2 regions of the Priestia sp. HNGD-A6 genome follow, and region 1 is predicted to be linked to the other one. Evidence: a T-box and tRNA genes for the amino acid it is inferred to sense, from the RefSeq annotation. Region 1 holds a T-box; the other holds one or more tRNA genes.

Region 1 (7,787 bases):
ATCCAGATCCTACAGGATTATGGAGCTCTAATGCTGAATGGAACTATGGCCGTTGGGTAAATAAGGAATCTGATGAAATGCTTAAAGACGGTTTGAGTGAAAAATCATTTGATGATAAACACCGTAAAGATGTATATGTAAAATGGCAAAAATTCTTTAACGAGCAGCTGCCAGCACTTCCTTTATGGGAAAATATCAATATTTATGCTGTGAATAAGCGTGTGAAAAACGTAACTCTAGATCCATCAACGGTAGTTGTAGATCCGGAGAAATGGTCTGTAACGGAATAAGTATTTTACATGTAAAGGAGAGTCAAAGATGCTGCAATACTCACTAAGACGTATTTTAGGGATGATTCCAATGTTGATTCTGATCTCCTTTGTTGTGTTTTCCCTGGCAAAAATGATGCCAGGGGACCCTTTTGGGGGAGAAATCAACCCCAGTAATACAGATCCAAAATACATTGAGGCAATGCGTGATAAGCTAGGATATAACGATCCTATCTACGTTCAATATTGGAACTGGGTAAAGGGAGTGGCACAAGGAGATTTAGGAAAGTCAACAACTCATAAGTTACCGACATTAGATATTATTTTAGAGCGTATGCCTAATACGATCTTTTTAGCTTTGACTTCGCTTTTGATTACGTATGTGTTTGCATTTATTTTAGGTATGTATGCAGGAAGAAAACCGTATACCTTAGCAGATAACTTTATTGCAGGATATAATTACTTTGCATTAGCGGTTCCATCGTTTATCGCAGGGATCGTAGGCATTTATTTATTTTCCTTTCAGTTAGGCTGGTTTCCGTTTAGCGGTTCTGTTGAAGTAGGATTAAAAGAGGGATCATGGGAATTTATTCAAAGTAGAATTCATCACGTTATATTACCTGCACTGATTCTTGGCTTGATGTCGACCGCGCAGTATACCCAATTTTTGCGCAATGATATTATTGAAAACAGTCGCAAAGATTTTGTGCGCACAGCTAGAGCAAAAGGAACAAAAGAATCTAAAATTTATAATGTTCATATCTTACGCAACTCAATGATTCCGCTTATTACGTTTTTAGGGTTTGATCTTGTAACAATCATTAGCGGTTCTATCATTACAGAGACAATCTTTACGTATCCAGGAATCGGAAAGTTGTTTGTTGACTCTGTAGCAACTCGTGACTACTCAGTTATGATGTCGCTTACAATGCTGTTTTCAATTTTAACACTAGTTGGGAATCTGGTTGCTGATTTGTTATACGGCGTAGCAGATCCGCGTATTCGTTTGGATTAGGAGGAGAAAGTATGGAAATTGTAACGAAAAAAGATGTACAGCCAGAAGTGAATATGAAAGCTCCTAAAAACCTTTCTCCATGGGCGATTGCGCGAAAGAAGTTTGTAAAAAATAAACTAGCCATGATAAGTTTGGCTTTCATGATTGTGATTACGCTTCTTGCTATTTTTGCACCTCTGCTTACAAAAGCAGATATTACACGTATCGACTATATGGCGATGAATGCAGCGCCTTCCAGTGAGCATTGGTTTGGAACGGATACAAATGGTCGAGACGTATTTGCACGTACATTGTATGGAGGAAGAACTTCGTTACTGATTGGAGTTGCTTGTACAACACTCGTTATTTTAATCGGAACTCTTATTGGTTCGATTGCGGGTTATTACGGAGGCAAAGTGGACCAATTCTTAATGCGTTTTACAGACTTTGTCTTAAACTTTCCGCTCATTGTTTTTGTTGTAGTGTTAAATACAATTCTAATTGGAAAAATCTCAGGCGTTTGGACGCTCATCCTAGTTGTTAGTTTCCTAAGCTGGGGAAGTACGGCCCGGCTGGTGCGAAGCAAAGTCTTGGCTGAAAAAGAAAATGAATATGTGCTTTCAGCTGTTTCCATTGGGTGCAGCCCGTTTAAAATCATCTTCAAACATTTGCTGCCAAATGTGTTTTCAACGATTGTGGTTCAAGCCAGTTTGCAGATGGCCATCCTTATCGTGTTTGAGTCAGCGATTAGCTTTATCGGTTTTGGCGTGCCGGCTGATACGCCGAGCTGGGGGAATATGCTGACAGAAGCAAGGGAATCAGATGTGCTGCAGAATAAGCCTTGGATGTGGGTTCCGCCAGGTTTAGCTATTACATTTACGATCCTGGCTATCAACTTCATTGGTGAAGGATTAAAAGATGCTTTAAATCCAAAATCTCTTCGTTAAAAATCTATCACAAAAGTGTGATAGATTTTTTTAGGTTTGTCAGACCTCCTGACAAACCTATTATTATAGAAGAAACTCGGATTTTTTCTGCTTATAGGGGTGGATATAGTTCATGAAGCCTGTAGCAATCATTAGCACTGGCGTTATGTCTGAGCCTCGAAATAAGTGCATTTGCATAATAACCAAAAACGAAGGTATTTTACAATTAATTTTTAGAAAAATAACATCATTTGGAATAAAAATTCCTTTCTCTGCCTATACTGATGGATAACAAACAGATAGTAAGTGAGGGGTAAATTATGCTATATCTTCATGATGTATGGGTTAATTGGTTTGAAGGCGAAGAAAACGGTTATAATGTGTGTCATTTCCATGAGTGGAGAAAAGACGATTGTGTAGAACTGCTCGATCAAGCACCGTTATTAAAAGTAAATCCGCTTTTATTTCATTACATTGAAAATGATCTTTCCGAGCTACCTCAACAACTACTACAAGATGTCTATCAGAAAGCATACATTCGGAAAAATCATGAGCGCACGCAGGTTGAATATTGTTTTATTGTTACAGATGGAACGAATATTTTAGCAATTGATACGATGGGCTATCATATCCCAATTCGAAAAAGCCGCTTAATTCCAAGACAAGAACAGTTAGTTTATGAGATGATTGCGGATCAAGAAGAGCTAGAATACAAGTTCAGTGAAGACGAGCTAACTAAAAAAGAGCATCATATTCTTTCGCCGTCTCCTGAAACGATGAGAGGGCTAACACGTAAAGAACGTCAGCTAAAACAGCTGTTATTTATGGCACTTGATCAGCTACATACAACAAAAAATACAGCTCAAATCCGCTACTGGTACACAGAGTGGAATCCAACGAAATACGAAGACATTCAAGAGATGCCGTTTCAAGACGTATGGAATCAGCTATACGATGAAACGAAGTCAGGGTGGTCACCGAAACATAAATTATTATGCGAGCGCTTAGTAAAAGGACAACCTTTCTTTGAAAAACTTTGGGAAATTGAACAAGAGCCAAAAGTGAATTAAAAAAACGACTGCATAGCAGTCGTTTTTTTTTAACGTTTACGGCCAATTCCCATTGCGTTTCGCATTTTGCGAAGCATTTTATTAGCCGTTGCATTTGCTTTATCGGCACCTTGATCTAAAATATCATCTAACTCGCTAGAATCAACTAATTCATAATATCTTTCTTGAATTGGAGCAAGTGCTTCAGCTACTACTTTAGCTGTGTCAGCTTTAAAGTCACCATAACCTTTGCCTTCGTACATTGCTTCAATGTCTTCGATTGATTTATTTGCTAGGATTGAATAAATGCTTAATAAGTTTGAAATACCTGGCTTATTTTCTTTATCGTAGCGAACAATACCTTCTGAATCCGTTACGGCACTTTTGATTTTCTTTTCAATCGTTTTAGCGTCATCCAAGAGCGTAATAAAAGCTTTTTGGTTTGGATCGGACTTGCTCATTTTTTTCGTAGGATCTTGAAGAGACATGACGCGTGCGCCCACTTTTGGAATACGTACTTCAGGAATAGTGAAGATATCATTGTATTTTTTGTTAAAGCGCTCAGCTAAGTCACGCGTTAATTCTAAATGCTGCTTTTGATCTTCACCAACTGGAACCAAATCGGTGTTGTATAAAAGAATATCAGCTGCCATTAGTGGAGGATAAGTTAATAATCCTGCTGATACTGCTTCTTTTCCAGCGGACTTATCTTTAAACTGAGTCATACGCTCAAGTTCACCGATATACGCTACGCACTGTAACATCCATCCTGCTTCCGTGTGGGCGGGCACTTCTGATTGAATAAATAAAGTTGATTTTGCTGGATCAATTCCTACTGCTACATACAGAGCAGCAAGGCTGCGAATGTTTTTACGAAGTGCTAAACGGTCTTGAGGCGCTGTAATTGCATGCTGATCTACAATACAAAAATGACAGTTATAGTCATGTTGAAGTTCAACAAATTGCTTCATCGCTCCAATGTAGTTACCTAAAGTGATTGTACCGCTTGGTTGAATACCTGAAAAAATTGTTTTCATCAAATCTTCCTTTCATCTGCACATATATGATGCTAGTTTACGTATACAACATAAAAAGGCCCATCCGCTCCTAGCATAAGCTAGGGGCGAATGGACCGCGTTGCCACCCTAATTAGCACACATTATTGTGAACTATCTTTATTCATGTAACGTTGAGATCAACGTTCAAGCTTTGCACTTGAAAGCTCCAAAGTCCATTCTGCAGGTTTCAATGTTTGTTCTCACCAGCCACAAACTCTCTAAAAATGAAAATTCTGCATACTACTCTTTTTCACAGCTTTAATTATATAGTTATTCGTTATTATAACGCGAAAAAGCAGGAATTTAAACATCTTATCGCTAAAAAGTTTTATAAGACAATTTACTGGAATTTTTCTTCGGCAAAAAAAGACAAGAACCTTTTAATTAAAGCATTTCTTGATGAAAATTTGGTGGAGGATTTGGTAAAAATCTTTTATTTAGTATTTCTAATGCCTTTGTAATACTATTGTAATACCTATACTACAAAAAAGATTTTAGACGTCTGACAAGTAGGCACAATCCTTATAAGATAAGGTTTTTTCCCTCATGACAAAAAAATACCATTAAATAATAGTATTGCAATAAATTTTTAAAATATTTATAATAGGCGTAACAAACATATTTTTTACAAAGGTATTACAATTTCTTAATTTTTCAGAAAAAACAAAATAGCCAATGTTTTGTTTCAATTAGCGAATTTTGTAATGAATGAGTCTTCTACATATTAAGCGCATACATTGGATTTACAGCATGTAAACAATTGATGACAGTTTCATAGGGTAGAAGAATAATTTTGCAGTGAGGTCTTTAACGCTCTACTACGTGAAAAAATAACTGATTATTTTGTATTGAAAGAGGATTAAGAAATTAGTGTATATCAAAAAAATATGGTTGCCACACAAACAAAATTTAATAGGGGGTAACACGCAATGAAGAAAAGGTTGTCAATTCTTTTCAGTTTGCTGCTTGTCATGAGCTTGTTTTTAGCTGCATGTGGATTTAACAAAGAATCTGGTGGCAGTGAAAATGCTAGCAGTGATGGCGGCGACAAGAAAAAAGAGCAAGAGCTTCGCGTAAACATTAAAACTGAGCCTTTCTCACTGAACCCAGGCTTAGCTAATGATTCAACGTCATCAAACGTATTATTACAAACATTTGAAGGTTTAACTCGTATTGGTAAAGATGGAAAACCTGAAAATGCCATGGCGAAAGATGTAAAGGTCAGCGATGATCAAACTAAATATACGTTTACGATTCGCGACGATGCAAAATGGTCAAACGGTGACCCTGTAACAGCAAAAGATTTCGAATATGCATGGAAATGGGCGTTAGATCCTAAAAACGAATCTCAATATGCATATCAATTATACTATGTTAAAAATGCACAGGCTGCTAATGAAGGAAAAGGTTCATTAGATGACGTTGCGGTTAAAGCAACAGATGATAAAACGCTTGAGGTAACATTAGAAAACCCAACGCCATATTTCTTAGAATTAACAGCTTTCTATACGTACTTCCCAGTGAATACGAAAATTGCTGAATCAAATGAAAAATGGTACACAAATGCAGGCGAAAACTATACGTCAAACGGTCCTTTCAAGCTTAAAGCTTGGAAACATAATGACAAAATTGAGTTAGTTCCTAATGAAAACTATTGGGATAAAGATGCTGTAAAACTTAAAAAAGTTGAAATGTACATGATCAATGATAACAACACTGAGCTTTCAATGTTCAAAAACGGTGAATTAGACTGGGCGGGTATGCCTACCGGTCAATTACCAGCTGATGCACTTCCTGAATTAAAGAAAGACGGTTCATTAAACATTCAAGAGATTGCAGGTACTTACTGGTACAAGTTTAATACAGAACAAAAACCTTTAGACAATGTGAACATTCGTAAAGCATTAGCTTATGCAATTGATCGTAAAGGTATTACAGAACAAATTACAAAAGACGGTTCAGTTCCAGCGATGGCGGCTGTACCACCAACAATGTTTGAAGATAACAAAAAAGGCTACTTCAAAGACAATGATGTGAAAAAAGCAAAAGAATATTTAGAAAAAGGCTTGAAAGAAATGGGCCTTAAAGATGCTTCAGAACTACCAGCAATTAAGGTTTCATACAACACGGATGAAAAACATGCAAAAATTGCACAAGCTGTTCAAGATATGTGGAAGAAAAACCTTGGTATTAAAGTACAGTTAGACAACTCTGAGTGGGCTGTTTACATTGAAAAGTTACACCAAGGAGATTATCAAGTTGGGCGTATGGGCTGGTTAGGAGACTTTAACGATCCAATCAACTTCCTAGAGTTATTCCGTGACAAAAAAGGCGGAAACAATGATACAAACTGGGAAAATCCAGAATATAAAAAGTTATTAATTGACTCTCAAAAAGAAACAGACCCTAAAAAACGTCAGGCAATGTTGAAAAAAGCAGAAGGTATCTTCATGGATGAAATGCCAGTGGCACCAATCTACTTCTACACAAATGCTTGGGTACAAGACAAGCAGCTGAAAGATGTTGTGATGTCTGGTCTTGGAGACATTCAGATTAAGTGGGCTCATTTTGAGTAAGTAACATCAATTATGACAAAGGGTATATGGGGCCTGGTGCTCCATATACTTTTCTTTCTTGTGCGCGAATTTTGTAAAAATATGGAGGTGTGTCAGGGTGTTCAAATATATAGGAAAACGACTTATTTATATGTTTCTATCATTATGGCTGATCGTAACAGCGACCTTTTTCTTAATGCGTGCTGTTCCAGGAGGTCCATTCACATCAGAAAAGCAGCTTCCCCCTGAAATTCAAAAAAATCTAAATCAGTATTACGGTTTAGATCAGCCTTGGTACCATCAGTACTTTGATTACTTAACATCAATTTTAAAGTGGGATTTTGGTCCATCTTTCAAATATAAAGGCCAAACGGTAAATGATTTGATTAACGGCGGATTCCCTGTTTCATTCATGCTAGGGATGGAAGCTATTTTAATAGCGATTGCTATTGGCGTAGTACTAGGTGTTATTGCTGCTTTAAAACATAATAAGTGGCAAGATTACACGGCGATGGTTATTGCAGTTCTAGGAATCTCAGTTCCAAGTTTTATCATGGCAGCGGTATTACAATACGTTCTGGCTATGAAACTACAAATTTTTCCGGTTGCACGCTGGGAATCTTGGGCACACACGGTGTTACCAGCTCTCGCGCTTGCTTCAACCCCTATGGCGTTTATCGCACGATTAACTCGGTCGAGTATGCTTGAAGTATTAAGCAATGATTATATTCGTACAGCGAAAGCAAAAGGTTTAAGCAGAGGCGTTATTACAGTTAAGCACGCCATGCGAAATGCGATGCTTCCAGTCGTATCCTATATGGGACCTTTAGTAGCAGGGATTTTAACGGGTAGCTTTGTTATTGAAAAAATATTTGGTATCCCGGGATTAGGTTCACACTTTGTACTCAGTATCTCAAACCGAGATTATACAACGAT
Region 2 (7,787 bases), 1.6 Mb from region 1:
AATGGGAACATTAGTAGCTCAAAACCTTGTTAAACCGACGATTAAGTATATGGGAACACAAGGAACATCAGGGTTGCATATTTATGATTACAATGTTGCATCTACCGGCATAACTGAAACAGCGGCTTCTCTTTTTGATATGAATGTGAAAAGTATCACAATATCAGAAAATAACCGACCAGAATTCATGCCAACGTACGAAAATATTACGTTAAAAGTAGTATATGAAGAAGAAACGAGACGAATTGTAGGTGCACAGGTTATTTCTAAAATTGATGCTACTCAAGCAATTAATACATTGTCTGTATGCGTACAGCAGGAAATGACGATCGATGAGCTTGGCTTTATGGACTTTTTCTTTCAACCCCACTTTAATAAGCCTTGGCATTTCTTAAACCAAGCAGGGCTTCAAGCGCTTCAAGAATAAAAAAGCAGGTGACTACCTGCTTTTTTTATGTGGATTTTATTATCTTTTTTATTTTTATTTTAGCAGGTTTAAAACGGATCCATCCTATGATAAGAAGAATAAAAGGATATAAAGCTCCTAGCAAAAAACTATAGGGAATCCACGTTTCGGCTAACCATGTTTTTTGATAGGTAATGGTTGGGTACACAATAATGGAAAAAGTCGTAACAATTAATCCCATCGGTAACGTTAGAAATCGAGTTTCATTGATGTTAAAAATATGACAAAGTCCAGCGATGGAAGCATGAAAATAAAGAGAAACCTTAAAGAAAAGAGTAAGAAACCATATAATAGCAATAATTACCTCGATTCCTTGCAAAAAATTTCCCACCTCAATTCGCTTAGCCATTTCATATACAGGAAACATGGTAGTTGAAGAATGATAAGAACCAATAACGATTATACAAGAAAAAATAACAATTACCATAATAAATCCACCTAGCGGGCTGCCGCTCATTAAAGCTTTAGCTCCTTTTTCAGGTTTTCTTAAATGAAGGGGGAAAATCATCATCAAAGGAGCAAAAGTAAAATAAGTAATGCTAAGAAAGATAAGAACCGAATGAGTCAGCGGCTTTAAGTGAATGTCCATTAAAGGCATAAGATTTTCAAGTTTCATTTGAGGAGTTAGTGAAAAAATAAAAATCCCGAGAAGGCCAACAAACCACGGGAAAAAGATTTCACAGCAGCGTGCAATTGTTTCTAGCCCGAGTCTTGCCCCGAAAACAACCACAAGCATAAAAATAATGTGAATAGCAAGCAGCGGCGTTTCCATCATAATATGGGTATTTAAAAAACTCCCGACGTAGTATACAATACGGCTGCACGTTATGACAGTAGATATGACAAATAAACAAGATACACCTTTTCCTAGATATTTTCCAAATACTACATCATTGATTTCTACCAGATTTTTATCTTCAAATAAAAGTCCGAGAGCAATATATACTTTCACTAATACAAATCCGCATGCTACTCCGAGGATAGAGGGAATCCAAGCAGTTTGCTTAGAATCAATAGTCATAGACGCTGGAGCAATAACAATTGTGCTTCCAATTGTATAAAGCATGACGAGCATGCGAAATTGAATCGTTGAAATTTTAACTACAGGTTTCACGGTGTTCACTTCCTCGTCTTACGTATTAAGATAATAAATGAAGTAAAAATATGCTGATTGGCCTGAAGATAGCAGCTGATAAATCAGAAGGATTTGGAACATATAAACCCAGTGCTTTACAGATGCTTACGGACATTCCAATTACAAGAACTGTGTAGAATAGCCATAATTCTTTCTTCGCTTTTTTTTGCCGTAAGTTAGGTACTTCAAACCAAATGACGAGCGTGCAAACAATAAGTAACCCCAATACCCCTAGCATAGACTAGCTCCTATACGTGAATAATTAATGTTATATTTTCCAGAAAAATAACTACTTATACTGAAGGTGCATTCTCTATTAAAGGTTTTTGATTTTTTAGTCGCTGTTAGAAGAATGCTGCTTTTTGTTTTGAATAAATCCTGCAATTAAAAGGAAAAGCGGATATAAGATGCCTACAACTAAGCTGTAGGGAATCCACGTTTTTGTATCCCAATCTTTTTGATAAGAAACGCTTGGATACACAATAAGGGAAAGTGTAATCATGATGAGTGCGACTGGAAAAGAAAATAGCTTGTAGTCCTTTATATGAAATACATTGGCAAACCCCAAAAGAGTAGCGTAAAAGTAAATGCAAAGCTTAAAAAAGAGAGTAATAAACCACAAAATAGCAATGACTACTTCAATTCCTTGAAGAAAGTTTCCTACATCAATTCTTCTTCCTAATTCATAGCTTGGAAACATGGTGATTTGGGAGTAATAAGGACTAAGTACTAAAATTCCGAGTAAGATTAACGTCACCATCACTAGCCCACCGGCTATATTCCCTATATAAAAAGATTGAGTGGACTTTTTTGTGTCTGGTGTATGAGAAGGAAAAATCATAAGAAGAATGGTATAAGTCAAAGAACTCATGCTTAAAAACGTTAAAACAGCACGAATAAAAGCTTTTGGATGTATTTCAAGCACAGGCTGAATATGCTCTATTTTAATTTGCGGAATCATAGACAAAATCAGAAGTCCGAATAATCCGACAAACCAAGGAAATAAAATCTCGGCACTTCGTGCAATAACTTCTATTCCTAGGCGTACTCCTACGATAACCACACCCATAAATGCAATGTGGATGGCTGTAAGCGGCGTGTAGGGAAGAATTTGTGTAGTGAGAAAATTCCCTACATAGTAAAGAACTTGACTGCTGATAAATAAATTGGATAATACAAAAACAGCAGAAACAATCTTTCCAAACAGTTTTCCTAAAATTTTTTCGTTCATTTCCATCAGCGTAAGCGTTGGAAACATTTTTCCTAGTGAGGTAAAAAGCAAAACTAAGCCAATTCCTGATGCTACACCGAAAAGTGCTGCAATCCAGGCGTCTTGATGAGCATCAGCTGTAATAGCGGCAGGCACAACAATAATTGTGCTCCCGATGCTATATAAAGTTACTAGCTTGCGAAATTGAGTAGCCGAAATATTGATTTCATTAAGCAAAATGAGCACATCCTTTTGCCATATACACGAATTAAGTGATCCAACGGAATAATAAGTGACTTAAAGGCTGAAACATTGCTTCTACCCAATCAGAAGGGTTCGGTAGAGGCAGTCGAAAGATTTTTGCAAGAGCGATCATCATACTGATTGTCATGAATAAAATAAAAATTTTCCGTTCCTTTTTATAAGAGGGTTGAGGTAATCTTTTTATTTCCATCCATATAATCCCTGCACAAATGATCAAAAAGGAAAGAAACAAGTGCATGCAGTCAACCCCAATATATTTTGACGTTCAAATAAGCTATTCGTATGATGTCCGCTAAAGAAAGTGATTATACATTTATGTAAAATATAGAAAGTATTTCAAGGGATAAAAGATATCATTGGATGCTCTTAAATAATAAAGGAATTCGTTATGCAAAATATTTACGCAGCTTCAAGCTATTGAAACGTCGTATGAATAAGTGGAAAAATGCCACACTATAGAGTGAACAAATAGAAAGGAGCACTATGATGAAAAAATTCCCATATAACAAAGATAAACAACAATCATTTCAAGCAGCACAGCAGGGGCATAAAGAAGCAGTAGATGCATATGAACAGGCAAATGAAGCTAAAAATGATGCATCGTATGGACATGAAGCGAAGCAAGCGATAGGTGAAGTGAACGAAGCCTCTCAGCAAATTGAGAATGCGCTTGAAAATGCTTCTGAAACACAGCGTCAGCGTTTAACTGAGTTTCAGCAAGACATAAAAGATATGGAAAACGACCTTAATCAATAAAAGAGTAGCTGTTTTACTTAGACTTACAGCAGGTTCATAATAGAGTATAAATTGCAAAAGCAGAAGATAATGAACTTCTGCTTTTTTTATTGGCAGAGTGAATGTAGGTTTCGTGTATATAATGGCTTCTAGCGGTTGTTTGGAGGGCAAGGCGAAGACTCCTATAGGGAAAACAGAATAGGTGAGACCCGGCAGGAGCGGAAGCGAAGGCTTGCACGGAAGTCAACAGTAGTGTAACAAATAATCCATCGTTCCATTCTTATTTTAAAAGGTATAGAAGTTAAAAAAGTAAGAATCCTAATAAAAACAGAACGATGAGAATGGAAAGGGATTGTGACAGGAAACATGCTAATAAATATACTAATAATGATTGTCGTATTGTACTTCATATATGTATTCGTAACTGCAGTGGTACTGTTTTATGTCCCTTTGCACAAGGGAAAAGACTTAAAAGTAATGAATACTGAGAATTTTTACGGAAAGAAAGAATCCACAGACCGCGTTATGCTTTTGGAAAACGGTTATTTTTCAGGGCTTGTTCGGATGCAGATGATTCAAGAAGCGAGGCATACAATCGATATTGCGTACTTTTCCATCGGCAAAGGTCGTTCGTCGGATTTACTTATGGGTGCTTTATTCGAAGCTGCGGACCGAGGTATACGTATTCGAGTGCTGTTAGACGGGATCTCTCATGGGCTAAAAGGCAAGAGAAAAAATGTTCTTTATGCTCTAGCTTTCCACAATAATATTGAATTAAAGTACTATGAGCCCTTTACTATTCTTAAACCTTGGACATGGCATAACCGTCTTCACGACAAAATAATAGTAGTCGATGGCCAATTAGGTATTAGTGGAGGACGAAATATTGGAGATAAATACTTGGCCAGTCAACCGGATAAAAATTTTGTCTATGACCGTGATGTGCTGATTTATAATACAAAGCAAGAAAGTAATAGTGTCATTCTTTCAATGGAGAAGTATGTAGAGAAATTATGGAACCACCCGTATACGGGCAAAGCTTTTCCAAAGCTCAAGAAAACTAAACAATTTCGTGGCCTTTCAGGAAAGAAATTGTTAATAGATCAATACGAAGAGGCCAAAAAAGCAAACGAACCCTTTGTCCATCCTTATATTGTATGGAGAGAATCAACGATGCCTACAAGAAAGGTTTCTTTTATTACAAACCCTATTCAAAGAATGAATAAAAGCCCTTTTATATGGAAAACGTTTATTAAGCTTTCCGAGCAAGCTGAAAAATCCATTGTCGTTCAAAGTCCTTATATTGTACCAACAAAAGAGATGGAACAGTATATAGATAAGTCAGTAAAATCTAAAGTGCGAAGAATTATTTTAACGAATTCTATTACGTCCACTCCGAATGCTATGGCTTTTTCTGCATACTTAGGAGTGAAAAATCGCGTCATGAAAGCGGCTTCAAAGCTTTATGAATATCAACAGCCTTATTCCATTCACGGGAAATCCGTTGTTTACGACCAGCGTTTGAGTGCAGTTGGTTCTTTTAACTTAGATTCACGTTCTGTATTTTTAAATACTGAATCGATGGTTATGATAGATAGTGAAGAATTTGCAGCCGAGCTAACAGGGGCTATTGAAACTAAAATTTCTCACAGTACGCTTGTGGGAAATGAGGGGGAACCTGTGGATTTTAATACGGATTCTCAAAAAAACGTGCCTCCTGTAAAATCTGCACTCCTCCATATTCTTTCAGTCTTCACGCGATTTTGGAGACATTTTGTATAGTTCTGCACTTTGCCTAAAAAAGGGCTTTTACAGAAAGCTTCTAAAAATAAATGGTAGAGGGTAAAAGGTGCTGCAACTGGCGGTGGAAAGTGTGAAAAGCTGTGATATGCCTCACAGTTTTTTTTGAAGTCGCCAGTACTAGTCATGATTCATAAAAAGGCCTATTGACGAAATTCCATATATGTTTTATTATAATATAGCGTCGTCAATAAACGAGGTTCTTTTGAAGAAGTCATTTCTAGGGGCATAGTTTAAAGGTAGAACTACGGTCTCCAAAACCGTCAGTGTGGGTTCGATTCCTACTGCCCCTGCCATTTTGGAGTTATTTTTCGATTCACACGCGGGTGTGGCGGAATTGGCAGACGCGCTAGACTTAGGATCTAGTGTCTTATGACGTGGGGGTTCAAGTCCCTTCACCCGCATCTTTACTTTTATATATTGCGCGGAAGTAGTTCAGTGGTAGAACACCACCTTGCCAAGGTGGGGGTCGCGAGTTCGAACCTCGTCTTCCGCTTCTTTTCAAAAGCAGTTTGCATGTGCAAACTGCTTTTTTTGTTGTAGAAATAAAGATTTTTACTATGCTGTTTTTAATTAGAAATAGTTTATTCAATCAGTGCTGCTTATACGTATCGTTTTCGTGAATATACACATATTATTGGGGTTACATTAAAAGCTAATGAACGATACGTGAAGACGTCTAATATGGTTTTTAAGATAGGGGAGAGTCCTATGGAATCTAGTTGGTTTTCAATTATACCGTTTTTAATTGTTATTCCAATAGCTATTTTCACCAAACAAGTGCTGCCAGGTTTGTTTTTAGGCTTATTAGTAGGCGCTTATTTGATTGATCATTCGATTGTCGGAGGTGTTGAAAAGTTACTTCACTACGTTGTACAAGCTCTTAGAAATAAAAGTAATATAGAAATCGTTGTCTTTTTATACGCGTTTTCAGGGCTTATCGGAATGATTAAGATGGCTGGAGGAGTTAAAGGTTTTGTGGAAACAGCTGCAGAAAGAATTGATACAAGAAAAAAAGCTCTTATTTTAACCTATGTTTCAACCATTGGAACATTCAGTGCTCCCACCTTTCGTTTTGTGACGATCGCGCCCATTATGAGAGCGCTGCTGAAAAAAGTGAAAATGACGACAGCAGAGCTAGGGTTTGTTATTGAAACAACTGCTACTCCCGTTATCGTCTTAATTCCCGTGGCAACGGCATTTGTAGGATATATGGTCTCAATCATTCAAATGGCAATTGATCATCAAGGCATAAAACAAGACGCTTATTCTTTGTTTATTCAAAGCATTCCTTATAATTTCTTTTCGATTGTGATTATTTTAGTAGGGATTTATTTCAGCTTTTTTCATCATTCAACGTCTACAGCTCCTATGAAGCTCGAGGAAGAAGACGAAAAAGATTGGCATGATTGTCATCCTTGCGTCTCGAAGGATTTGCCTTCTAAGCCTTGGAATTTGTTAGTACCTTTACTTGTTGTGATTTCACTTACCTTACTTTTAACATGGTGGAGTGGACATCGTAAGAGTCACACCTTTTTTGAAGCATTTATTAAAGCAGACGTGTTAGAAGCGATGGTAGTAGCTTTAATTATGACTACGTTAATTACGCTCATTTTTTTCTTGTTTCAGCGCTTTACATTACAGAATTTGCTTAATGGTTTTATCACAGGAGGCAATGACTTGATGTCCGTTATTTTGTTGTTATCGGTAGTATGGGGATTATCCGCTGTTACAGAAGACTTAGGTTTTTCAAATTTCGTGACGGCACATTCTAAGTGGATTCCTCAAATGTTTGTCACTCCGTTCATGTTTATCTTTGGAGCCGCTATTTCTTACTTTATCGGATCTGCTTGGGGCACGTGGGGGATTTTAATGCCGCTTGGCGTATCGCTTGCAAGTTCTGCAGATCTTTCTTTGCCGTTAATTATCGGTGCGGTGTTTGCGAGCGGTTCCTTTGGAGCGTTTTCTTCACCTTTAAGCGACGATACGAATACCATCGCCAAAATATTAGATTTATCTGTTATTGAATATGCCAAGTATAAATTAAAGCCAGCTTTAATTGCAGCGGGAATAACAGTTGCTTTCTATCTTGTTGTATCTTTCTTATTTTGAATGAGAAAAATAGCCGTCTAGTATCAATTTTTCATTTTTTTTAATTTAAAGTATGCATACAGTCC

The links. A T-box is a leader RNA that pairs with one kind of tRNA and senses whether it is charged. The one in region 1 lies ahead of trpS (tryptophan--tRNA ligase), so its partner is inferred to be a tRNA-Trp.
Region 2: it has a tRNA-Trp gene. The T-box ahead of trpS (tryptophan--tRNA ligase) is inferred to sense a tRNA for this amino acid. The anticodon was not compared.

Annotation. Positions count from the first base shown of each region.
Region 1 covers NZ_CP138621.1:2,084,691-2,092,477, reverse strand. Annotated here, with positions in the region: gene opp4A (oligopeptide ABC transporter substrate-binding protein) at 1-290, shown strand, start outside; gene opp4B (oligopeptide ABC transporter permease) at 319-1,284, shown strand; gene opp4C (oligopeptide ABC transporter permease) at 1,296-2,210, shown strand; gene SCI76_RS10495 (YjbA family protein) at 2,510-3,259, shown strand; gene trpS (tryptophan--tRNA ligase) at 3,289-4,278, opposite strand; T-box leader at 4,355-4,559, opposite strand; gene SCI76_RS10485 (peptide ABC transporter substrate-binding protein) at 5,226-6,872, shown strand; gene SCI76_RS10480 (ABC transporter permease) at 6,970-7,787, shown strand, end outside.
Region 2 covers NZ_CP138621.1:531,838-539,624, reverse strand. Annotated here, with positions in the region: gene SCI76_RS02805 (FAD-dependent oxidoreductase) at 1-427, shown strand, start outside; gene SCI76_RS02800 (endospore germination permease) at 453-1,580, opposite strand; gene SCI76_RS02795 (hypothetical protein) at 1,606-1,839, opposite strand; gene SCI76_RS02790 (endospore germination permease) at 1,936-3,057, opposite strand; gene SCI76_RS02785 (hypothetical protein) at 3,080-3,265, opposite strand; gene SCI76_RS02780 (hypothetical protein) at 3,562-3,831, shown strand; gene SCI76_RS02775 (phospholipase D family protein) at 4,198-5,592, shown strand; tRNA gene SCI76_RS02770 (tRNA-Trp) at 5,833-5,906, shown strand; tRNA gene SCI76_RS02765 (tRNA-Leu) at 5,933-6,014, shown strand; tRNA gene SCI76_RS02760 (tRNA-Gly) at 6,035-6,106, shown strand; gene SCI76_RS02755 (Na+/H+ antiporter NhaC family protein) at 6,322-7,722, shown strand.